4 regions of the Lelliottia sp. RD5 genome follow, and region 3 is predicted to be linked to each of the others. Evidence: predicted binding sites of a transcription regulator. Region 3 holds the regulator's gene; each other region holds the start of a gene.

Evidence for each region. Region 3 encodes PurR, which represses purine synthesis genes. Its sites were predicted from a motif close to CANGCAAACGTTTGCNTG; they were not measured.
Region 1: a site for PurR is predicted at 4,570-4,587, ahead of AC0LWE_RS06010 (amino acid aminotransferase). Genes of this name have one in related genera too.
Region 2: a site for PurR is predicted at 3,829-3,846, ahead of AC0LWE_RS18965 (nucleobase:cation symporter-2 family protein). Genes of this name have one in related genera too.
Region 4: a site for PurR is predicted at 3,879-3,896, ahead of pyrC (dihydroorotase). Genes of this name have one in related genera too.

Annotation. Positions count from the first base shown of each region.
Region 1 covers NZ_JBVYHQ010000001.1:1,183,283-1,189,407, forward strand. The annotation lists gene pncB (nicotinate phosphoribosyltransferase) at 1-1,084, shown strand, start outside; gene asnS (asparagine--tRNA ligase) at 1,374-2,774, shown strand; gene AC0LWE_RS06005 (porin) at 3,380-4,462, shown strand; gene AC0LWE_RS06010 (amino acid aminotransferase) at 4,651-5,841, shown strand; gene AC0LWE_RS06015 (MBL fold metallo-hydrolase) at 5,892-6,125, opposite strand, start outside.
Region 2 covers NZ_JBVYHQ010000007.1:115,312-121,436, reverse strand. The annotation lists gene yicI (alpha-xylosidase) at 1-508, shown strand, start outside; gene AC0LWE_RS18970 (AsmA family protein) at 554-2,263, opposite strand; gene AC0LWE_RS18965 (nucleobase:cation symporter-2 family protein) at 2,383-3,777, opposite strand; gene AC0LWE_RS18960 (fimbrial protein) at 3,983-4,528, opposite strand; gene AC0LWE_RS18955 (fimbrial protein) at 4,563-5,135, opposite strand; gene AC0LWE_RS18950 (fimbrial protein) at 5,204-5,719, opposite strand; gene AC0LWE_RS18945 (fimbrial protein) at 5,802-6,125, opposite strand, start outside.
Region 3 covers NZ_JBVYHQ010000001.1:793,718-799,842, forward strand. The annotation lists gene AC0LWE_RS03960 (MFS transporter) at 1-1,103, opposite strand, end outside; gene cydH (cytochrome bd-I oxidase subunit CydH) at 1,267-1,356, opposite strand; gene purR (HTH-type transcriptional repressor PurR) at 1,653-2,678, shown strand; gene punR (DNA-binding transcriptional activator PunR) at 2,697-3,608, opposite strand; gene punC (purine nucleoside transporter PunC) at 3,721-4,920, shown strand; gene cfa (cyclopropane fatty acyl phospholipid synthase) at 5,218-6,125, shown strand, end outside.
Region 4 covers NZ_JBVYHQ010000001.1:1,059,321-1,065,445, reverse strand. The annotation lists gene AC0LWE_RS05405 (cytochrome b) at 1-256, opposite strand, end outside; gene AC0LWE_RS05400 (DUF2770 family protein) at 517-630, opposite strand; gene solA (N-methyl-L-tryptophan oxidase) at 689-1,807, opposite strand; gene bssS (biofilm formation regulator BssS) at 1,923-2,177, opposite strand; gene dinI (DNA damage-inducible protein I) at 2,447-2,692, opposite strand; gene pyrC (dihydroorotase) at 2,767-3,813, opposite strand; gene AC0LWE_RS05375 (lipoprotein) at 3,957-4,517, opposite strand; gene grxB (glutaredoxin 2) at 4,642-5,289, opposite strand; gene mdtH (multidrug efflux MFS transporter MdtH) at 5,352-6,125, opposite strand, start outside.

The DNA.
Region 1 (6,125 bases), 390 kb from region 3:
TTGCCGTGGTGATGACTTGCTCGGTATTTACGCAGACACCATTCGTGAACAGGTCGATGCTATGCAGCATCTGGCGCTGCAGAACGACGAGTACCAGTGGCTCTCGGGCCTGCCGTTCTTTAAAGCCGACTATTTAGACTGGCTGCGCAATTTCCGCTACAACCCTGAACAAGTGACGATCACCAACGATAACGGCAAGCTGAATATCCGTCTTGCTGGCCCGTGGCGTGAAGTGATCATGTGGGAAGTGCCGCTGCTGGCTGTCATTAGCGAGATTGTGCACCGCTATCGCTCTCCCGAAATGGGCGTTGAACATGCGCTCGCGACACTTGAAAGCAAACTCGTCGAATTCGCCCAGATGTCCGAATCCGTGGATATGTCGCGTTTCCGTCTGATGGATTTTGGTACGCGCCGCCGTTTCTCACGCGACGTACAGCAAGCCATTGTCGAGCGCTTGCAGCAGGAGCCGTGGTTTGTTGGCACCAGCAATTATGACTTAGCCCGCCGCCGCAATCTGACGCCAATGGGCACACAAGCCCACGAGTGGTTCCAGGCGCACCAGCAAATCAGTCCCGATCTCGCAACCAGCCAACGTGCTGCGCTGGCGGCCTGGCTGGAAGAATATCCGGATAAGCTAGGAATTGCGCTGACCGACTGCATTACTATGGATGCGTTCCTGCGCGACTTTGGCCCTGAATTTGCGGAGCGCTATCAGGGTTTGCGCCATGATTCCGGAGATCCGGTTGAGTGGGGCGAAAAAGCGATCGCGCATTACGAAAAACTCGGCATTGATCCGCTGACTAAAGTGTTGGTTTTTTCTGATAACCTGGATCTGTCCAAAGCCCTTGAGCTTTATCGCCACTTTTCATCCAGAGTAAATTTGAGCTTTGGAATTGGCACGCGTTTGACCTGCGATATTCCTCAGGTCAAACCACTGAATATCGTTATCAAGTTAGTGGAATGTAACGGTAAGCCGGTTGCTAAGCTCTCTGACAGCCCTGGCAAAACCATTTGCCATGACAAAGCCTTCGTGCGCGCGCTGCGTAAAGCCTTCGATCTGCCGCAAATTAAAAAAGCCAGTTAGTCCATTGGGGGGGCGTTCCTGGCCCCCTAGCCTCATTTTTTTCTCATTTCTTCTCTTTTCTCTGCGAAATCTACTTGTCTGATGGCGGATGCCAGGTAACATAGATATCCCCCTATATGGGCGGACATGTGTCTATGCCCTAAATAATGAGGGTTGCAGGAAGGCGATAAGCGAGTGAATTTCCCCTGATCTTACATAAGTAAGTGATTGGGGTGAACGAGCGCAGCCAACGCACATGCAACCTGAAGTTTGACGGGTATTTTTTCCGACTATTAACAGAGAGATTATTATGAGCGTTGTGCCTGTAGCCGACGTACTCCAGGGCCGCGTCGCCGTTGACCAAGAAGTCACCGTGCGCGGATGGGTACGTACTCGCCGAGATTCTAAAGCTGGCATCTCCTTCCTCGCCGTCTATGACGGTTCCTGCTTTGATCCTGTACAGGCCGTAATTAATAATTCTCTGCCCAATTACAATGACGAAGTTCTGCACCTGACCACCGGTTGCTCCGTCATTGTTACGGGTGTTGTGGTCGCTTCTCCGGGTCAAGGCCAAAGTTTTGAACTGCAGGCGACGGCAATTGAAGTGACCGGCTGGGTTGAAGATCCTGACACCTATCCAATGGCCGCTAAACGCCACAGCATTGAGTATCTGCGCGAAGTCGCTCACCTGCGCCCGCGTACCAACATGATCGGCGCCGTGGCCCGTGTGCGTCACACTCTGGCGCAGGCTCTGCATCGCTTCTTTGATGAGCAGGGTTACTTCTGGGTATCCACCCCGCTGATCACCGCATCGGATACTGAAGGTGCGGGCGAGATGTTCCGCGTATCGACTTTGGATCTTGAAAACTTGCCGCGTACGCCAGAAGGCAAAGTGGACTTTGACAAAGATTTCTTTGGTAAAGAAGCTTTCCTGACCGTATCCGGCCAGCTCAACGGCGAAACTTACGCCTGTGCGCTGTCTAAAATTTATACCTTCGGCCCTACGTTCCGCGCGGAAAACTCCAACACCAGCCGTCACCTGGCAGAGTTTTGGATGCTTGAGCCAGAAGTGGCTTTCGCGAACCTGAACGATGTGGCAGGTCTGGCAGAAGCGATGCTGAAGTACGTCTTCAAAGCGGTACTTGAAGAACGTGCTGATGACATGAAATTCTTCGCCGAGCGTGTAGACAGCGATGCGGTTGCACGTCTGGAGCGTTTCGTCTCTGCCGATTTCGCTCAGGTTGATTACACAGATGCGGTGGCTATCCTGGAAAAATGTGGTGAGAAATTCGAGAACCCGGTTTATTGGGGCGTGGATTTGTCTTCCGAGCACGAGCGTTACCTGGCTGAGAAACACTTTAAAGCTCCGGTCGTGGTTAAAAACTATCCGAAAGACATTAAGGCTTTCTACATGCGCCTTAATGAAGACGGCAAAACCGTCGCCGCAATGGACGTGCTTGCGCCTGGCATCGGTGAAATCATCGGTGGCTCCCAGCGTGAAGAGCGTCTGGACGTGCTGGACGCACGTATGGAAGAGATGGGTCTAAATCCGGCAGATTACAGCTGGTATCGCGACCTTCGCCGTTACGGCACCGTGCCACACTCAGGCTTTGGCCTGGGCTTCGAACGTCTGATTGCCTATGTCACTGGTGTTCAGAACGTACGTGACGTTATCGCATTCCCAAGAACGCCGCGTAACGCCAGTTTCTAAGCATTAAATTGATAACGGCCAGCATTTGCTGGCCGTTATTTTATTCTGCAGTGTCAATTATTGTCAGTTGAAAGTCAGCGTTTATTCAATGCAACCCCGCCAATCCCTCTAGCTGTTACGTTTTATTTCCACGAAACATCCATGTACAAAAAATAAACCGCATTCTTATTGCGCCTACTCACGACTGATTGCATTAGCACAAATTTCGACCATACAAAAAGACATCCAGACGGCCAATGTTGACAATAAGAAAAACAGGGTTGTTTAGGTTCTGTTGATATGAAACGCCTTTATTAAAATTAAACATAAGCAATTCATATATATAGCAATGCGCCAGTCTTTTTATTCAGCAATCAGTTCTGAAATTTGAGGTGGTTCACAAAGTTCCAGTAAATTCACATCTAGTTACACATAATTGCTTTTTGTTACCCAATCTTTATCTTTGTAGCACTTTCAGGCTAGCGAAACGGTTCTTTGAATGGAAAGATGCCTGTCAGATACATAAAGACACCAAACTCTCATCAATAGTTCCGGAAATATTTATTGACAGAATTTATTGAGTGCAGTGGCGAGTGTCATAAAAAAACCAATGAGGGTAATAAATAATGATGAAGCGCAATATCCTGGCAGTGGTTATCCCTGCCCTGCTGGTAGCCGGTGCAGCAAACGCTGCAGAAATCTATAACAAAGACGGTAACAAACTGGATTTGTACGGCAAAGTTGTTGGTAAACACATTTGGGATAAATCTGGCGGAGACGGTAATAGCGCTGATGATTCCTACGCACGACTGGGCTTCAAAGGTGAAACTCAGGTTAACGACCAACTCACCGGTTTCGGCCAGTGGGAATACAACCTCAATGCTAGCGGTGCTGAAGGTTCTCAGGACACAAGAACTCGTCTTGCGTTCGCAGGTCTGAAAGCAGGTGATTACGGTTCATTCAGCTATGGTCGTAACTACGGCGTGTTCTATGATGCACTGGCATCTACCGATATGCTTGTTGAATACGGCGGCGATACTCTTTGCCAAACTGATAACTTCATGACTTGCCGTACTACTGGCGTTGCGACTTATCGTAACACCAACCTCTTCGGTCTGGTTGAAGGCCTGGCGCTGGGTCTGCAGTATCAGGGTAAAAACGTAGGCGATCATGGCGTTGAGCGTCAAAACGGCGACGGTGCTAGCTACTCTTTAGGTTATGATTTCCTGGACGGCTTCAACGTTACAGCTGCTTACACCAACTCAGATCGTACCGATGGCCAGGAAATTGATGGTAAAGGTAAACGTGCTGAAGGTTGGGCGACCTCTGCAAAATATGATGCTAACAATGTTTATGCAGCGGTTATGTATGGCGAATCAAGCAACATGACTCGTGAAAACGATGATCAGTTCGCTAATAAAACTCAGAACATTGAAGCTGTAGTTCAATACCAATTCGACTTCGGTCTGCGCCCATCCGTAGGCTACGTACAATCTAAAGGTAAAGACCTTGCAGCGCGTACTACCTTCAACGGCGGCGATGCTGACCTGGTGAAATATGTAGAAGTGGGTACTTGGTACTACTTCAACAAGAACATGAACGTCTATGGTGCTTATCGTTTCAACCTGCTTGATGAAAACAACTACACCCGTGATGTTAAACTGGCTACTGACGATACCTATGTGTTAGGTCTTGTATACCAGTTCTAATAAGCAAGCAGCCCTCTCTGCTAAATGCCTAGAAAACAGGACTTCGGTCCTGTTTTTTTATGCCTGAAAGTAAATAATGGCGACTTTTGAAAAGGCGCACGCTTTTTGTCGCAAACGGTTGGCATTTTGTAGATCAACCGTTAACCTGATAGCGGATTTCACTTCTGTAATCACAATGGAACCTCGTCATGTTTGAGAACATTACCGCTGCCCCTGCCGACCCTATTCTGGGCCTGGCCGATCTGTTTCGTGCTGATGACCGTCCGACCAAAATTAATCTGGGGATTGGTGTCTATAAAGATGAGACCGGCAAGACACCGGTTCTGACCAGTGTTAAAAAGGCCGAGCAGTATCTGCTGGAAAATGAAAATACCAAAAATTACCTCGGCATTGATGGTATTCCGGAATTTGGTCATTGCACTCAGGAACTGCTGTTTGGCAAAGGCAACGCGATTATCAGCGATAAACGTGCTCGCACAGCGCAAACACCTGGCGGTACTGGCGCACTGCGCGTCGCGGCGGATTTCCTTGCAAAAAACACCTCTGTCAAGCGCGTCTGGGTAAGTAATCCTAGCTGGCCGAACCATAAAAGCGTGTTTAATTCCGCGGGTCTGGAAGTGTGTGAATACGCCTATTATGACGCGGTGAATCACACCCTGGATTTTGACGGTCTGCTGGCAAGCCTGAATGAAGCGCAAGCAGGCGACGTGGTTCTGTTCCATGGCTGCTGCCACAACCCAACCGGTATTGATCCTACGCTTGAGCAGTGGGAAACGCTGGCAAAACTGTCTGCTGAAAAAGGCTGGCTGCCGCTGTTCGATTTCGCCTATCAGGGCTTTGCTCGCGGCCTGGAAGAAGATGCTGAAGGCCTGCGCGCTTTTGCTGCGCTGCATCAGGAGCTGATTGTCGCAAGTTCCTATTCCAAGAACTTTGGCCTTTACAATGAGCGCGTAGGCGCCTGTACGCTGGTTGCGTCTGATGAGCAGACCGTTGACCGTGCCTTTAGCCAGATGAAATCCGTTATTCGTGCCAACTACTCGAACCCACCGGCGCACGGTGCTTCCGTGGTTGCGACAATTCTCAGCAATGACGCGCTGCGCGCCATCTGGGAACAAGAGCTAAACGATATGCGCCAGCGTATCCAGCGTATGCGTCTGCTGTTCGTGAACACGCTGGCGGAGAAAGGCGCGGATCGCGATTTCAGCTTCATTACGAGGCAGAACGGGATGTTCTCGTTTAGCGGCTTGACCAAAGAGCAGGTTCTGCGTCTGCGCGAGGAGTTCGGTGTCTACGCTGTCGCTTCTGGTCGCGTCAACGTTGCGGGTATGACGCCCGATAATATGGCGCCACTTTGCGAAGCCATTGTCGCAGTACTGTAAGCGACAATAGATAAAAATAAAGCCCGCTTCTGCGGGCTTTATTATTTGCTTTACCAGACAGGCATTTCATCCTGCAGGAACGGATTGTGCAAACGCTCATATCCCAGCGTCGACATCGGTCCATGCCCCGCAATAAACGTCACGTCGTCGCCCAACGGCAACAGCTTCTGTTTAATTGACTGAATTAACTGTCCGTGATCGCCGCGTGGAAAATCGCTGCGTCCTACGCCACCTTTGAAAATCACGTCGCCTGAAATCAGCAAACGCGATTGGTCATCAAAGAA
Region 2 (6,125 bases), on a different contig from region 3:
CGATCGCCAGTACATGCTGGGTGATTCCATCGCGGTTGCGCCGGTCTTTACTTCAGCGGGCGATGTACAGTTTTATCTGCCGGAAGGCCGCTGGACACATCTGTGGCATAACGACGAAGTGCAGGGCAGCCGCTGGCATACGCAGCAGCACGACTTCCACAGCCTGCCTGTCTATGTGCGCGAAAATACCTTGCTGGCGCTCGGCAATAATCGCCAGAAACCTGATTATGCGTGGAGCGACGGGACACAATTCCAGCTGTTTAGTCTGGCGGACGGGTGTACGGCGAGAAGCGAAGTACCTGCGGCGGACGGCTCGGTAGTGTTTACGCTGGTGGCATCTCGTATTGGTGACAAAGTGACGTTTAGCGCTACAGGCAAGGCGCTGAACTGGTCGATTTGTCTGCGTAACGTGCAGCGGATCAGCGGCGTGACGGGCGGTTCTCAGGCTGGAAGCGAGTGGGGCGTGGTGGTGAGCGCCCAGGGAAATGAGGTGATCGTTACGCTGTAGTGCTGCGTTTTCTCATTACCCTAACCCTCTCCCTTAGGGAGAGGGTTAGGGTGAGGGTGTAACAGTCGGCTGCGACGTCGTGCTCACCTGGCCCCGCGTCATCGTCTGTTCCACTTTCTGTTTATCCATATTCACCGCACTCAGCTTACCGTTCACCGTGGGTTTTAGCGGCGCTTTCGCCTGGATGCTGCCGCTGGCGGTGAGTTGCACGTTGCCGTCACCCGTAATCGGTAACTCAGGCCAGCCCCACTGTTGCAAAATCTTAAACGGGACGCCGCGCCCGTTCAGGCTGACAGTGGTCTGGCGTTGCGGCAACTGTGAGACCGCCGCTGTCGCTTCCAGAATCCCTTTCTCGGTGAATGCACTCAACTCCGTAATGTTCACCGCTGAGGCGTCGGCTGCGAGTGCCAGCGACGGGCGACGCACATCCACGCGGTTAAACGTCGCCGCTGCACCATTCAACGTGGCGTTGCCGCCCCACACGCCCCACTGGCGATCTTTCGCCAGACGTAAATTTGCACCGTAGCCGTCGAGCGAGGTGATTTGCCATGGGAACGCGGGGTCGATATCAATCACCAGATTTCGGCTCAGGCCGAATTTTTTCAGGGTCACTGCGTTGAGCCATTCCGGGAGCGGATCCATCCACAACGTTTTCCAGTTCTGTGGCAGGGTGTATTCCAGCCCGGCAACGGCGACATCGTCCAGCACCAACGCTTTACCGTTCCGCAGCCAGTTGCCAGACGTGCGGACCATGCCGCCTTCCCAGCGGGAAGTGAACTGACGCAACGCGATCCCCTGCGGGGCGAATTCCGCATTCAGAATCGGGTCGAAAAGATGCAGCGAACCGTAAATGAATTCGCTGGCGTTCATCGATAAACGTCCTTCCTGCGTCTGCCAGTCGCCTTTGCTCAGCGTCAGATTACGCAGACTTAAATCGAGATCGGTGACCGCCCAGTCCGGGCCTTGCAGACGCGCATCGGTGATGTCGAGACGACCCACCTGTAACGACGGCAGCGTGGTGATCGGTGCAAAGAGATCCAGAAGCGATTTGTCGCTTTGCAGGCGAATATCGTTGAGCCGCAGAGTGTCGATGACCCAACCGCCATCGGCGTTGCGCCGTGCGGTACCGGTGAGCGATCCGCGTGCCATATCCGCGCCGATGGTGCTCAGGACCACTTCTTTACCGTTGAGTTCGCCCTGAATGAGCACGTTGCTGGCGGGAACGCCGTTGAGCGTGAGCGATCCGGCGCTCATCTGAATATGCGCTTTTTTACCCAGCACGTTCCCCGCTTCTGGCTGCCACGGGCTGACGCCACCGGTGACTTTTTGCGCGCTCAGATCCCATTCGGTATTGGGGCTGTTAAACGCCATATTATTCAATTGCAGACGGTCGGCCTGGAAGGGGAGCGGCGCGGTTTGTGGCGAGAGATTTAGGGTGCCATCGCGTAACGTGATGGTGTCCATGTGCAACGGATCGGTGATTTGACGGCTGCTCAAGCCTATATCGACTGTTTTTGCGACCAATGTCGCGGGTTTGCCATCACGACCAAAGGTGACGTTTTCGAGAAGGATATGTGACGGCGATGAAAAGCGGTGATCCATCAGGTCGAAATTAAGCTCGTAATCGGTATTCACCGTGACCCAACTGCTCACCTGAGCCGCGCCCCAGCGGGTTTGTACCAGAATATAGAGAGCCAGAATTACGATCAGTACCGCAATCAGGATCCAGATGAGCAGCTTTCCAATAAATTTCATGGTCTTCCATCCCGTCAAACGCACATAGAGGAGTTATGCACGATTTATGCGCAATCCTCAAGGCAGGAATGGTGTATTTAGATTTCACGGCAGGCGATTCCTGCCTGCCGTGTTGTCGATCAGTTCTTTTCAGGCGGGAAAACGAGGTTCAATACAATGGCTGTGATACCGCCCGCAGCGATGCCGGAGGAGAGCAGGTTTTTCACCCAGTCTGGTGCGAACTGCAAAATCAGCGGCTGCTGAGACACGCCCAGGCCGACGGCCAGGGACAGCGCGATAATCATGATTGCGCGGCGGTTCAGCGGCTCGCGCGACACGATGCGCACGCCCGATGCCGCGATGGTACCGAACATCACCAGCGTTGCACCACCCAGAACCGGTTCCGGAATGTGCTGCACAAAGCCACTCACCGCCGGGAACAGGCCGAGCACGATCAGCATCAGCGCAACAACAAAGCCCACATAGCGGCTGGCCACGCCGGTTAGCTGGATCACACCGTTGTTCTGGCCGAAGCAGGAGTTCGGGAAGGTATTGAACACCGCAGAGACGAATGAATTCAGGCCGTTCGCCAGTACGCCGCCTTTCAGGCGCTTCATATAGATCGGGCCAGAAACCGGCTGTTCTGAAACGTCTGACGTTGCGGTGATATCACCGATGGTTTCCAGAGACGTGATCATAAAGACCAGCATCAGCGGAAGCAGCAGGTTCCAGTCGATGCCCAAACCGTAGTACAGCGGCGTTGGCACCATAATCATCGGGCTGCTGGTGGGGGCGGTGTTTTCCGGCAACATGCCCAGCGTCCACGCCATCAGATACCCGGCGGCCATGGCGATCACCAGGGAAGCCACGCGTAGATACGGGTTACGCTGACGGTTGAGCAGAATAATGATGGCCAGCACGACGCCCGCTAAAAGCAAATTCTTAGGGGCGCCGAAGGTATTGTCGCTCATGGCTGCGTAACCGCCACCGATGGACGTCAGGCCCACCTGAATTAATGACAGCCCGATAATCATGACGACCACGCCAGAAACCAGCGGCGTGATAACACGACGCGCCAGATGCAGTACGCGCGAGATCACCATCTCTGTACAGCTTGCCAGCATCAGCGTGCCGAAAAGCGCCGCCATCATGGTGGGTACATCTGCACCACCGGTCTTGAGGGCCGTGCCACCCATGATTAACGGTGCAACAAAGTTAAAGCTGGTGCCCTGAATGGAGAGCAGGCCGGAACCCACCGGGCCCCAGGCTTTTATCTGGATAATTGATGCCACGCCAGAGGCAAAAAGAGACATGCTGATGATGTGTTGCGTGTCCTGTGCCGGTAAACCCAGCGCCTGACAAATCAGCAGAGCGGGGGTGATCACCGCGACAAACATCGCCAGCAGATGCTGGCAGGCGGCGAAGAGGGTCTGCGCCAATGGCGGACGGTCTTCGAGGCGGTAGATTAATTCACTGTTATGCTGAATAGGCGCAATCGGTTGCGCATCCTGAGACTCAATGGCGTTAGCGGACATCGGCGGCAATCCCACGGTGGAAAAGCGGGCATTTTATCTGACCGGTTGGTAAAAGCAAACGTTTGCGAGTGAAATAAATACCATGGCGTGTGCGTTGATATGTTCGGCTACATTGCTGTTCAACTCTGAGGGGATATGGATTGATGAGAGTTTGGGAATGCGAACGTTCACAAATAAAAGGCCCATCCTGAGATGGGCCTGGATGTTACAGGCGCTCGATGTCGATAGTCACAAAACTATTGATGTTACCTGCTACCGCTTCCTGACCCTTTAGCTGGACCATCTGCAGGCCAATCACGGTGTCTTTTTGAGCGGGCACTGAGCCACCGCCAACGTTCACAAGCTTGTTATTGGCATCAAAAATACCAACCCCAACGCCTTTAGCCGCAGTGTCATCGGTCAGGCTATTGGCCAGCACAGTGCCGTCTGCATTGTCGTTTTTACCGGAGAAACGGAAGGCAATTTTACCCGCCTCCACCAGTGAATCACATTTGTCGCCAGGGCCATAAACATACAAATGGACCTGTACCGGTGAGGTTGCATCAGCGCCTTGCTTAATCAGCGTATCTGGCATTTCCAGCAGTGAAACGGAGCTTTCGCTCGGAACTACCGCACAAGCCAGTTCATAGTCGGATGTGGCAACACCGTTTATCTGAATCGTGGTGCTGGTATTGTCCGTTTGTACCGCCAGTGCCGGCATTGCTGCAAGGAGCGCTGAAATCGCGAAGCCTGTTAATAAACGTTTAGTCATTTTTCATCCCTTTAATAACTTATATGTACCGGGCTTACAGCCGCTCAATTTGTACCGTCATGTTTGTCTGAATATTGCCTGGTGTTGACGTTTGACCTTTTAACTGAACCAGGGCGAAATTCAGAGGGAAAGAGGCGACATGGGTTGTCTCTTTGTCGCCGTTTCTAGAGACAAAAAAACGCCCAATCGTTACATTAGGAGTGAGAATTTGATTTTCCATATCAGACAGTTGCACGCCAACACCTTTGGCCGCATCGCTTCCAGTGTCGATATTGGCCAGGGAATTCCCCATGGCGTTATCAGGCGTACCAATAAACTTCAGGCCAATTTTGGTATAATTTTCATTGGCATCACAATGTTCGCCACCCAGTTGAATGTAAACCTGATCATCAGACACAGCGGAGTTAATGGTTGTGCCCTGAACCGGCAACGATTTGTCTTCGTGGGAAAGACTCACCACATATTTGCTCATTAATACCGTGCAACCGCTTTTGGCTGTTTCCAGACGACCCATAATCGACAGGCCATGAGATATGTCAGCCATTGCGCTGGTGGCACCCGTTAAAAAAATACCGCTTAGGGTTAATGCTAATACTAATTTCTTCATTGTATTCTCTCTCTATGAAGAAGTGGCTATAGAACATCAATAAACACTCTTCGACGTGACAAAGATAATTAAAGGTGAACGATGTCGATAGTTAGGGCACTGCTGATGTAACCGGGTTTTAGAAGCTGGCCTTTAAATTTAGCCAGTTCAAAATTAATATAACGACCTGAGATTGTCTGCGGGATAGGAATGACACTGTTAACCTGCATTGGTGATAAATCGCTGCCATAGATTCCGACGCCAATACCTTTTGCCCCCAGTTCACTTTCGTCTGAATTGTATAATACAGTTCCACCGCTACTCCCCTGAAGGCCACGAAGTTGCAACGCAAACGTGTTGATATCGCAAGTGTCGGATATATGGTATGCGATTTTAGTTGGCGTCCTGGCATTTTCTCCTTCATTAGGAAATTCACCGATGTCACCTTTTAAATTTACTGTCGTTTCTGCCGTGTCAAATTGACATTGTGAGATATTGTTTGTCAGAGAGGCATGTATGTTGACAGTCGCAGAATGGTCTTCTGCCTGCGCTGTGCCAGCCATGGCAAACGACATAAATGTCAAAGCCATTAAGGTCTTTTTCATATAAAAATCCTTTTATATTTTAGAGGGATTTAATTAACAGAAATAACAGCTGATTAATTATTTTCTCTAGCAGTGAGAATGTTTACAGGCGAACAATGTCGATGGTCAGCGCGCCGTTAACGGTTCCTACAACCGGCGTTTGTCCATCCAGCTTAACTAATTGCAAATAAAGCGAGTCTGGAAAATGCGGAATAATCTGGCTATTAATATTTAGCGGAGTGTTTAAGTTGCGTGCAGAGTCAAACAACTCGATGCCCACCCCTTTGGCTGCGGTTTCACCAGTATCGGTGTTGGCCAATACCGTCCCGGTGGGATCCGCTACACCGTGAAATTGCAGTGCGACGCGGCCGTAACAGGATTCACCTGTTGACTCTACCGTATAGTTAAGTTTTGTTGCTATGTCATT
Region 3 (6,125 bases):
AACCCCGCAATAATCGCCCCCATAACCGGAACAAAACTGTATCCCAGCCCAGCGGAAATCACCGCGCCCCCTGCCGCTGCACCCAGCGCATTGCCCAGGTTAAACGCCCCGATATTCACGGAAGATGAAAGCCCAGGTGCTTCGTGCGCCACTCGCATGACACGCATCTGCAACGGCGGTACCACCGCAAACGTCGCAGCACCCCATACCACCATGGCGATAGCAGCGCCGAACTCGTTACGAGCCAGCCAAGGAATGGCGACCATGATGACGATGAGCAACGTCAAGAATCCTTTCAATGTACCGCTCACTGAACGGTCCGCCAGTTTGCCGCCCAGGTAGTTGCCGAGGGTGAATCCCACACCAATCAACACCAGCATTGCCGTTACAAAGAACGGTGTGGCATGCGTAATGTCGTGCAGCACGGGCGAAATATAGGTATAGAGCGTAAACATCGCTCCAGCGCCCAGTACCGTCGTCAACAGCGCAGACAGCACCTGCGGACGGAGCAGAACCGACAGCTCTTTGCGCACATCCGGACGCTCGCCCGCTCCGCCTTTCGGCAATGAGAAGAACAGCGCGATCATCGCCACGACACCCAGCATCGCTGTCGCAAGGAAAGACATACGCCAGCCGATGACTTCACCCAGCCAGGTGGCCGCCGGCACGCCGCCAATATTCGCAATCGTTAGCCCCATAAACATCGTGGCGACCGCGCTCGCCTGTTTGTGCTTGGGTACCACGCTTGCGGCCACTACCGACCCCAGGCCAAAGAATGCGCCGTGATTGAGGCTGGTCAGAATGCGCGACAACAGGAGGGTGGTGTAGTCCGGAGAGAGCGCCGAAAGCACATTACCCAGGGTGAAGATGGCCATCAGAAAAATAAGCGCATTACGACGCGCGCGATGGGAAAGCAGTAACGTCATCAGGGGTGCGCCGATCATCACGCCAATGGCATAAGCACTGATCAGCATGCCCGCCGCAGGAATAGAAACGTCAACCCCTTTAGCGATGACCGGTAAAAGCCCCATTGGGGAAAACTCGGTGGTGCCGATCCCAAATGCGCCAATTGCAAGGGCCAGCAGTGGAAAATTGATTTTCATTCATTAACTCCGGATACCGTGCCTTTATGCGACACAGAAAAACATGCCGAAAGCATGACAGCAATCACAAAAAATGAGAAGTTAACAAATTGGCAAAAGATTATTGTCGGGAGAGTAACAATGAAAGGAAGAAAACGAGGGAGAAGGCTCTCCCCCGCCTGAATCAGTGCAGAATAGCTGTAAAACTTGCCGCAACAATCAAACCCAGCACGATAATCGTGGTCGTTAACGAAAACTTAAGATCGGTATTCATCAATTTTTCTCCTTTTAATCCCCACATGAAAAGTGAGCTTGCTCATTTTTACACAGTTTACCTCAAAAATCTTCCTGGATTTAGGCTGATAACCGTTTTTGCGCTTCCCCTTTTCATCAAGATAAGACAAAATTCCACGCTAAATTTATAAGCGTACCGGCCACTGACCCCCTCCTGACGTCCTGTGTCGTTTTCCCGGCGTATCGCAATTCAATTTGCGAGATTAGGGTGAGAGAAGGCAAACGTTTACCTCTCAATTTATCAGGAGCTTAGGATATGGTCTGGAGTGACAGCTAATGGCAACAATTAAAGATGTAGCGAAACGCGCAAACGTTTCCACTACAACCGTATCACATGTAATTAACAAAACCCGTTTCGTGGCGGAAGAGACGCGCAACGCCGTTTGGGCTGCAATCAAAGAATTGCACTACTCACCGAGCGCTGTTGCTCGCAGCTTGAAAGTGAATCACACCAAGTCAATTGGTCTGCTGGCGACCAGCAGTGAAGCGGCCTATTTCGCCGAAATTATCGAAGCGGTTGAGAAAAACTGCTTCCAGAAAGGCTATACCCTGATTCTGGGAAATGCCTGGAACAGTCAGGAAAAACAGCGCGCTTACCTGTCGATGATGGCGCAAAAGCGCGTCGATGGCCTGTTGGTCATGTGTTCCGAATATCCAGAATCCGTGCTGTCGATGCTCGAAGAGTATCGTCATATCCCAATGGTGGTAATGGATTGGGGTGACACGCGCGCTGACTTTACCGATTCCGTTAACGATAACGCCTTCGAAGGCGGTTACATGGCTGGCCGTTACCTGATCGAACGTGGTCATCGCGAGATTGGTGTCATCCCCGGCCCGCTTGAGCGCAACACCGGTGCTGGCCGTCTGGCAGGCTTTATGAAAGCCATGGAAGAAGCGCTGATTACCGTCCCGGAAAACTGGATTGTACAGGGCGACTTTGAGCCAGAATCGGGCTACCGCGCGATGCAGCAGATTGTTTCGCACTCACATCGTCCGACAGCCGTGTTCTGCGGCGGTGATATTATGGCGATGGGTGCGCTTTGCGCAGCCGATGAGCTGGGTTTACGCGTCCCGCAGGATATTTCCGTGATCGGGTATGATAACGTGCGCAACGCTCGCTACTTTACTCCCGCGCTGACGACGATTCATCAGCCGAAAGACTCCCTGGGTGAAACGGCGTTCAACATGCTGATGGATCGTATCGTCAGCAAGCGTGAAGAGTCTCAGTCAATTGAAGTCCATCCGCGTCTGATTGAACGTCGCTCCGTCGCTGACGGACCGTTCCGCGATTACCGTCGTTAATCGTTTCTACGGGGCCGGTTATTCCGGCTCCCGTAGCCACTCTCTGTTCAGCGTTTCACTATCACCTAAATAGTCCAGCAGCCAGGCCAGCGCAGGCGACATATCGTTTTGCTGCCATGTCAGGCAACAGGCCGCAACCGGAAACGGATTTTCAAGCTCGAGCGCCACCCATTCTCCGCGATCAATCCGTGGACGCGCGAAATGCACAGGCACCATCCCCACACACAATCCAGCCGACAAACAGGTTGCCGACGATTCCCAGTCTGGCGCGACGACCCGCCGCTGGTTATCAAGCAGCCAGGTGATGCGCTTTGGCAGCGATCGTGACGTGTCCTCCATCACCAGCGACGGCCAGTTGCGCAACACGTCGTCACTCAGCGGGCCTTCCATCGTGGCCAAAGGATGATCGCTTGCCACCACGCAGCGCCAGCTCAATGTTCCCATATCCCGAAAGGCATAGCGGCCCCCGACGGGAATGGCCTGTGTCGCGCCGATCGCCATCTCCACCCTACCGTCGGATAACGCATCCCATACGCCATTAAACACTTCCTGGGACACGCGAAGTTCCACATCCGAGAAATGGCGATAGAAATCGACTACCATCTGCCGCGTCCGTTGAGGTTTAACGATGTTATCCACCGCAATCGAAAGATGACCGCGCCAGCCATTGGCAATCTGCTGGCACTGTTCACGCGTGATCATCATTTTTTTGATAACAGATCGGCCTTCTTTCAAAAACCACACGCCAGCCGGGGTCAGAACGACATCCCGATGACGGCGTTCGAACAGGGGTACTGCCAGCCACTCCTCCATCTGCCGTACCGTATAGCTGACGGCAGATGGTACGCGATGCAGTTCTTGCGCGGCTCCGCTAAAGCTACCATTTCGGGCGACAGCATCCACAACTTCTAATGAATATTCAGACCACATTTTTTGCCTGCAAAATTTTTGAACGCAACCGCCAAATATTAGCGTTTCACAAGCCAGATTGCACTCCCTACACTCTGCGCCAAAGTACACCTGCCTTCATTAGGAAATGACAATGCAACCCAACAACGGATTCTTAGTCTGGCTCGGCGGTTTGAGCGTGCTGGGCTTTTTAGCCACCGACATGTATTTGCCGGCGTTTGCCGCGATGCAGCAAGACTTGCAGACACCGGCTGCCGCAATCAGCGCCAGCCTCAGCTTGTTCCTGGCCGGTTTTGCCTTCGCACAGCTGCTGTGGGGACCGCTCTCTGACCGTTATGGCCGCAAACCTATTCTTCTTCTCGGCTTAACCATCTTTGCGCTGGGATGTCTGGGCATGCTGTGGGTGCGTGATGCAACCTGGCTGCTGGTACTGCGCTTTGTGCAGGCGTTTGGCGTGTGTGCTGCCGCAGTGACCTGGCAGGCGCTGGTCACCGACTACTATCCCGCATCCCGCGTTAACCGTATTTTTGCGACCATCATGCCGCTCGTGGGGCTTTCACCGGCGCTGGCGCCGCTGCTCGGGAGCTGGATTCTGGTGCATTTTGACTGGCAGGCGATCTTTGCCACGCTGTTTATCATCACCCTGGTTCTGATGTTGCCCGCGTTTGCGCTTAAGCCCGCTCAAGCCAAACCTGTCGAGAACAATGCGGTACGTGTCACCTTTATGTCACTGCTGCGTTCCCGCGCTTATCGTGGAAATGTGCTGATTTACGCGGCCTGTTCCGCGAGCTTTTTTGCCTGGCTCACTGGCTCACCGTTTATTCTGCACGACATGGGTTACACTCCTGCAGTGATTGGCCTGAGCTACGTACCGCAGACCATCGCGTTCCTTGTCGGCGGCTATGGCTGTCGCGCAGCGCTGCAAAAATGGCAGGGTCAACAGATGCTGCCCTGGCTGTTGGTGCTGTACGCGCTGAGCGTTATCGGCACCTGGGCTGTCGGGTTTATTCCAAACGTCGGCCTGGCTGAAATCCTAATCCCGTTCTGCGTGATGGCCGTGGCTAACGGCGCTATTTATCCGATCGTGGTTGCCCAGGCGTTGCGTCCGTTTCCTCATGCAACGGGTCGTGCTGCGGCATTACAAAACACGCTGCAATTGGGTCTGTGTTTCCTCTCAAGCCTCATTGTCTCGGCATTGATCGCAACGCCATTGATGACGACCACCAGCGTGATGCTGGTGACGGTCGCGCTCGCCGCACTCGGTTATCGCATGCAAGTTTCAGCCACTGAAAATATACAAGATGGAACGGCGGTAGAATCGTCACAAGCATAGTCGTGGACGTAATTTTGTGATTTACAAGTACTTAGGCTGCTAACAACTTTCAGTTGAATGCGTGATTTTTGAAGCCTATACTAAATTTGGTTCATATAAATACGATAAATATTATCTGTTAACGGGAGCCGGAGTGCTCCCGTTTTACCATGGAAGGCTTTTCGGCAAGGGTTATCCCCCTTCCTCTGTTCTACGTCGGATACTAGCCTCACGGATAATTCCGTGAGACTTCTCACAAACCATAAAAAGCGGCTACGCTGTTTGAAGGTTCTGATCACATCAGGTGATGGAGAAGCTATGAGTTCATCGTGCATAGAAGAAGTCAGCCTTCGGGACGACAATTGGTCCCGAATCGTGAGTGAGTTATTGAGTCGCGCGGGCATTACCGTCAACGGGCCCGCCCCTTCTGATATTCAGGTCAAACATCCCGATTTTTTTAAGCGCGTGTTACAGGAGGGATCGCTCGGATTGGGCGAAAGCTTTATGGACGGCTGGTGGGAATGTGAGCGGCTGGATGTTTTTTTCAACAACGTGCTGCGCGCCGGCCTTGATAGCCAACTCCCCCACCATCTGAGAGACACGTTACGCATCGCCTCCGCCCGCCTGTTTAATCTGCAAAGTAAAAAGCGGGCGTGGATTGTCGGGAAGGAACATTACGATCTCGGTAATGACCTGTTCACGCGGATGCTCGACCCCTTGATGCAGTATTCTTGCGCTTACTGGAAAGACGCCTCCACGCTTGAGGAGGCTCAGTTAGCCAAACTCCACCTCATCTGCGAGAAATTACAGCTACAACCCGGCATGCGCGTGCTGGATATTGGCTGCGGCTGGGGAGGACTGGCGTATTACATGGCCAAAAATTACGGTGTCAGCGTGGTGGGCGTGACCATTTCTGCCGAACAGCAAAAAATGGCTCAGGACCGCTGCCAGGGTCTCGATGTCACCATTTTATTGCAAGATTACCGTGATCTTAACGACCAGTTTGACCGCATTGTCTCTGTTGGGATGTTTGAACACGTCGGCCCCAAAAATTACGATACCTATTTCGCGGTCACCGATCGCAATCTCAAGCCAGACGGCGTGTTCCTTCTCCACACAATCGGTTCCAAAAAAACGGACCATACTGTCGATCCGTGGATCAATAAATACATTTTCCCGAATGGCTGTCTCCCCTCAGTCCGCCAGATTGCGAAGGCCAGCGAGCC
Region 4 (6,125 bases), 270 kb from region 3:
TCAACGTACTATGGCTTTTCGGCGCAGAAGGGGGACGTGAAATATGTCGCCAGATAACGCGAATGACGAGCCCCATCATCAGCAGAATGCCGATGCTTTTATGCAGCTCAGGTGCCTGATGATACCAGCCGTCGTAATAGCTCAGCGTTACCATCCACAGGCCAAGACCAAACATCGCGTAAACGGCGAGTGCAATACCCCAGTGCAGCAGTATGGATATTAATCCATAGCGTGCAGAAGAATTACGCAGTTGCATAATGACGACCATTCTCAATTAAAGGAATGCTCAAAATGGCGTGTCGAAAACATTATTGCAACTGATATTTAGGAATAAGGATTTTAATTTATTGTATTTCAGTTTAATTGAAAGGATTTGCGGTAAGTAATTCAAAAGCTTCGTGTTAAATGATGCTTGGTGCTGAAATCACTGGGATTGAGTGCGAGTGTGAGTCTTCAAATAATTTGCGCATAAATTCAATTTTTATAAAGTATTGTCAATAAAGGTCAGTGGGATTTTCAAAAAAATACAATATAGATAATGTCTATTAGCGCTAACAGAGACCATAGCAATATATAGAGCATAAAATGCTCTCTAATATTGTTGATCAGATAATTAAAGATTCTGTGCATATTTCCCCGGTAGCAGTTAAAAATAAAGGCCCCAATAACCGGAGCCTTATGGTGGATATTATCCGCGAAAACGTGAAAGCGAGAAAGGGGTGAGATCAAAAGGCGGCGTGATGCCTTGGGCAAATTGGGCTGTTATTTCCCCCAGAACAGAGGCGAATTTAAAGCCGTGTCCACTCAAGCCTGTAATGAGGAGGGTATTGTCGTGGCCCGGTAGAGTGTCGATGATAAAATCTTCGTCGGGGGTGTTATCGTAAGTACAGGCCGCGCCATGCAACAGTCCGCCAATCCCCGGCAGGATGTGACGTAAGAAATTAAAGGCTTCAGAGCCATCGCCCGGATAGTTGCCAAACGGTTTGCGCTCGTCCGGAGAGTGAATGATCTGCCCGCCGTTATGTTTGCCAATTTTGAGCGCGTCCTTTTCCGACGGGAAACCGTAGAACTGATCGCCGTTAGGGAGCTCTCCGGTGAAGGCTGGGAATTTATTCTGCGTACTGAAACGGCCATCGGCCTGGAACCAGGAAAAGACCTTGCGTACCGGCTGGACGGGCAGATCGGGAATCAGCTTTGTCACCCACGTTCCCGCGCTTACCAAAAGGCGAGAAGCCGTAAACTGGCCTTCCGACGTATCGACGGTCACGCCATCATCATGGTGATGTAAAGCGGTCACCGGGCAGTTAAACAGTTGCGCGCAGCCCGCTTGTTCAGCAAGCGAAATCCAGGTTTTGATGGCGGTTTCGCAATGCAGCACGCCTGACTCTGCTTCAAACAGGCCGATATAGTCCTCAGGAACCGTAATTTCTGGCCAGCGTTTCATGATGGCAGTGGCGTCGATGCGTTCAACGTTCAGATTAAACTGTCGCGCGCTCTGCTCAACGTTGGCCAAAAATTCAGAATGGGCAGGTCCAAGATTGACGACGCCGGTACGCTCAAAAATAGGCTCTTCATTGAGTGCAGCCAACTCATTCCAGAGCGTTTGAGCACGCAGCACCAGCGGAACATAGCGTTCCCCTTCACCGTAAGCGTGGCGAATGAGGCGGGTATCACCGTGATGGCTGCCTTCTTTATGGGGAGGCATATGGGCATCAATCATTAACACGTTAAGGCCCGCTTGAGTGGCGTAATATCCGGCTGCAGAACCTACGGAGCCGCTGCCTAAAATAATCAAGTCGTATTTCATGAGAGTCTCTTAAACCAGTACTTTGGTTTGCAGAGTAATTAATATGGCAGGCTTATACAAGGGTGAAATAAATGAGGCACCACATGGGTGCCTGTTGAGTGAATGTTGGGCGTATTTAATGCCTACGATACTCATTTTCCTGGTAATCGCCAGATTCTATTTTTGCAATTCCTGCTTCTAAAATAGAAATAAATTGACGTGCAACGTCCGTGGTTAGCCACAGCGTCTGTCCAATTTCCGCGTCGTGGCGGTCTGGTTGATTTGGGGTCTGGTAGTGCAAACGCAGCATCAGCGCATCGTAGCTATCTACAGTGCTGATGTCCCAACCAACAAGTGGATGGGTCTGAATGACTTCATTATTCTTTTCCATCATAACCCCTTAATGCGTGTTTAAAGACAACGGCTGTGAGGTTCAATGCGTGTTTTTCTGAAGCAATTTCAGTATACCAATAAATACAGGTTATGCAGGTGAAATAAACAGGTCGCAACACATTTTTGCGCTTTTTAAGAATGTTTGAACATTAAAACGCCGTCTCATTCACGATTTTTTAAGAAGATAAGCAATTAATTTGAACTTATTTAAATGAGATGAAAAAAAGCCGGGGCGACCCGGCAAAGAAAAACAATGAGGGAGCAATATTAATCTGTGATGAACCAGTCGTCGGCGCTTTCCCAGGTTTCCTGGAGGATCTCGGTAATGCGTTCTTTATCGTCTTTCGCTGCGCCAATGACGGAGAGATTATTGGCTGTGGCGTAACGCACGGTTACGGCTCCGGCCTGGTCGGGGAAATTATCATTGATACGACGGGATAGCTCACCCGCCAACGCATCAAGCGCGCCAGCAGGCAAGACGGTTGTTTTGGCGATGGTCACTTCAATACGCATAAATGCCCCCTGTGTAATGTACTGTTTATTTATACAGGCATTAAGCGGCGCTTACAACAGGGGGCGATAAATATTTAGCGTTTAACCGTCCAGTGAACGGTTTCACCCGCCAGGAACGGGATCAGGGTGTCATCCGTCAGCGCAATAGATTCTTCGACCTGGCTCTCTTTACGTTCCAGTTCGATAAAAGTGTCATTGAGCGGCAGGCCGTAGAAACGGGGGCCATTGATCGAACAAAACGCTTCAAAATGCTCAAGCGCGCCCATCTCATCAAAGACCGTGGCATAGCTTGCCAGCGCGGTAGGGGCGTTGAAACAGCCAGCACAGCCACAGCTTGCCTCTTTACGATGTCGCGCATGCGGAGCTGAATCTGTCCCCAGAAACGCACGGGTAAAACCACTCGCGACCAGCTCACGCAAAGCCTGTTGATGGATGTTGCGTTTGAGGATCGGCAGGCAATACAGATGCGGACGTACACCGCCGACCAGCATGTGGTTGCGGTTAAACATCAGGTGCTGCGGGGTGATCGTCGCGGCGAGCAACGCATTACCGTCGCGCACGTATTCCGCGGCATCCTTGGTGGTGATGTGCTCAAACACCACCTTCAGGCCTTGAAGGCGCTGACGAAGAGGTTCCATTACAGAGTCGATGAAACGGGCTTCGCGATCGAAAATATCAATTTCGGCGTGCGTCACTTCGCCGTGAACCAGCAGCGGCATCCCCAGTTTTTCCATACGTTCCAGCACCGGCATGATCGCGTCAATATGGGTGACGCCATGGCTGGAGTTAGTGGTGGCATTGGCGGGATACAGTTTAGCTGCGGTGAACACTCCCTCGTTGAATCCGCGCTCGACTTCATTCGGGTCGAGCGAGTCGGTGAGGTAGCAGGTCATGAGCGGGGTAAAATCATGGCCCGCTGGAACTGCATCGAGAATGCGCTGGCGATAGGCAATAGCCGCATCGACGGTGGTAACGGGTGGAGCCAGATTAGGCATTACAATGGCGCGGCCATAGAGTTCGCTGGTATAGGGCACAACGGTTTTGAGCATATCGCCATCGCGCAGATGGATATGCCAGTCGTCAGGGCGGCGGATTTTCAGAACCTGGGGTTGTGCAGTCATTGATATGCTCCGGCTTATCAGGAATCAGTCATAAGGATGGCTGTTTTTGCCGGACACAAATCATAGGCGTAAACGTTTTCGTTTGCACACATTTCCGTAAAACAAATGTGCAAAAAAAAGAGCGCCATTGGCGCTCTCAGAGATTAATTGGTGAAGGGGATGATGATTTCACCCGGTTTCACTTCAATACCTTTGGCATATTTCTTGGCTAACGCTTCGCCCTTGCTCTTGTCTTCGCTGAGAACATAGGCTGGCTGCTGATTAAAATAATTGCGCAGAGACTGGTTCAGATAGGGCATCAGCGTCTGGAGAACCGGCTTCATTTTTTCCGGCGTGACGACGGCGTCGACGATCTCCATCTCCTGCAGATAAATTGCCCCTTTTTCTTTGTTGAAGACGGGCAAGGCTTTGAGCTTCAGCTTGATATTCGCTTTTTGGCTGCCGAACAACGAGTTCATATCCAGTTTTGCATCACCTGACAACGTCACCTTGTTGGGCTCTTCGCGTCCAATCTGGCTGACCAGTTGATTCAGAACGATATGGGCATCGGCGACGCCGGGCACGCCGATGTCTTTCGAGAAATTGTTATGTTTTTCCAGCGCCTGATTAATTTCCTGCTCGCTGACGGAGTACTGAGTAAGCTGGTTACAGCCCACCAGCAGGCCGCTGATAACAAACGCAGCAGCAATGACAAACTTTTTCATGGGGTTCCTCAACATGATATCGGCGCTTCTGTCCTGACGCGTCAGTATGTCAGGGTGATATCCATGAGACCAGCAGAAAAAACTGATAATCAAAGAGGCGGGAGGGGCTCCCGCCCTGATGACGCTATACAGCCTGCGAGGAAAGCAGATTGATTTGTGTCTGCTTCGCCATATTGTCGCGGTAATCGGTGACGCGCGACGGCCAGCTAATTCCTGCTACCAGCGTCAAATTACGCAGCAGTGGGAACAGGTGAATATCATCTTCCGACAATTCGCCATTCACGGCATTTGGCTTCACGATCAGCTTATCCAGTGCGCGCAAGTCGTCACTGATATTTTTGATAAGGCCAGGCGAGTGAGAAAGGTGTTCGGAAAAATCACCGATGGCAGCCTCTTTTTTCGCAACGAAATAGGCGCGCGCCTGGGGCGTGGCAAATTCATCAAAAGCGCCAGTGGCAAAGCGTGGAATGAGCAGCCGATTGGCGTAGCCGTTCACTTTTCGTAGCCACTCTTCGATAGCCGGGTTGCGTTTACCGGTGAGCAAAGGCGCGCCATCAAGTTTGTCGACATAGTGGACGATGTCCATGCTTTCGGGGAGATAGCGGCTGTCGTCTTTTTGCAGGATTGGCGCCATTTTCTTGCCAATCATGCGGATGGGCGTCTCTTCGTCGTCACTCAGCAGCGTGACTAACTCAACCGGGAGATTCTTCAGGCCGAAAATCATTCGGGCTTTCAGACAGAACGGACAGTGATCGTAGATGTAGAGCTTCACGTTTCTCCTCCATTTAGTGATCAACAGTCTTTAGTATGGCGGAGAAAAAAGCATGTTTCAAATCAAGCCCCTGGCTCAAGCATACCGCTCGCGCTTCGCTTTGGGCTAAATTGCCACCACAGGGCAATAAGCGTAATAAAGCCCACGACACCGAGCATCACCCAAGGTAATTCGGGTTGATTCAAGGCCTTACCAGAATCAAATAGCCAGCCGCCGCCGGCATATCCAAGCGCGCCGCCGAGTGCCAGCCCGAGGCGGCTGAACCCCATATAACTGCCACGAGCGCGTGGATCAGCCAGCCCTGCACCGAGCGTTTCGCGGGCGGGTTCAGCAATAATCGAGCCGATATAAAAGGTACAAATCAGCACGAAAAGCTGTTGCAGACTGCTCACTAAACCGATGGGCATCATGCTGAGCGTCATCACCAGCAGGCCGGCCATAAGGCGATGTTCCAGACGAAAACGCTTTTCGCTCCAGCGCGCGATGGGGTAGAGCAGAGTGAGTGACAGACAGGCTTCGATGGCATACATCCACTTCACGGCGGCAGGGGAGCCCGCAATGTCGTTCACCATAATCGGCAGCATCAGCATCACCTGTACGGCCAGCATGTAATAGCCTGTCAGTGTCAGCACATACGTGACGAAACGTTTATCGGCCATGACGCGGCCCAGCCCTTCCCGCACGGGAGCTTTGACCGTCGAGAGTTTCCAGGCCGGCAGGAGCCAGGCATTAAACGCAGCGCAAAGGATAAACAGCGCAGCACCCGTCGCACAGACCAGTCGGAAATCATACTGCAGCAGCCAACTTCCCAGCAGCGCGCCAATAACCGCGCCCGC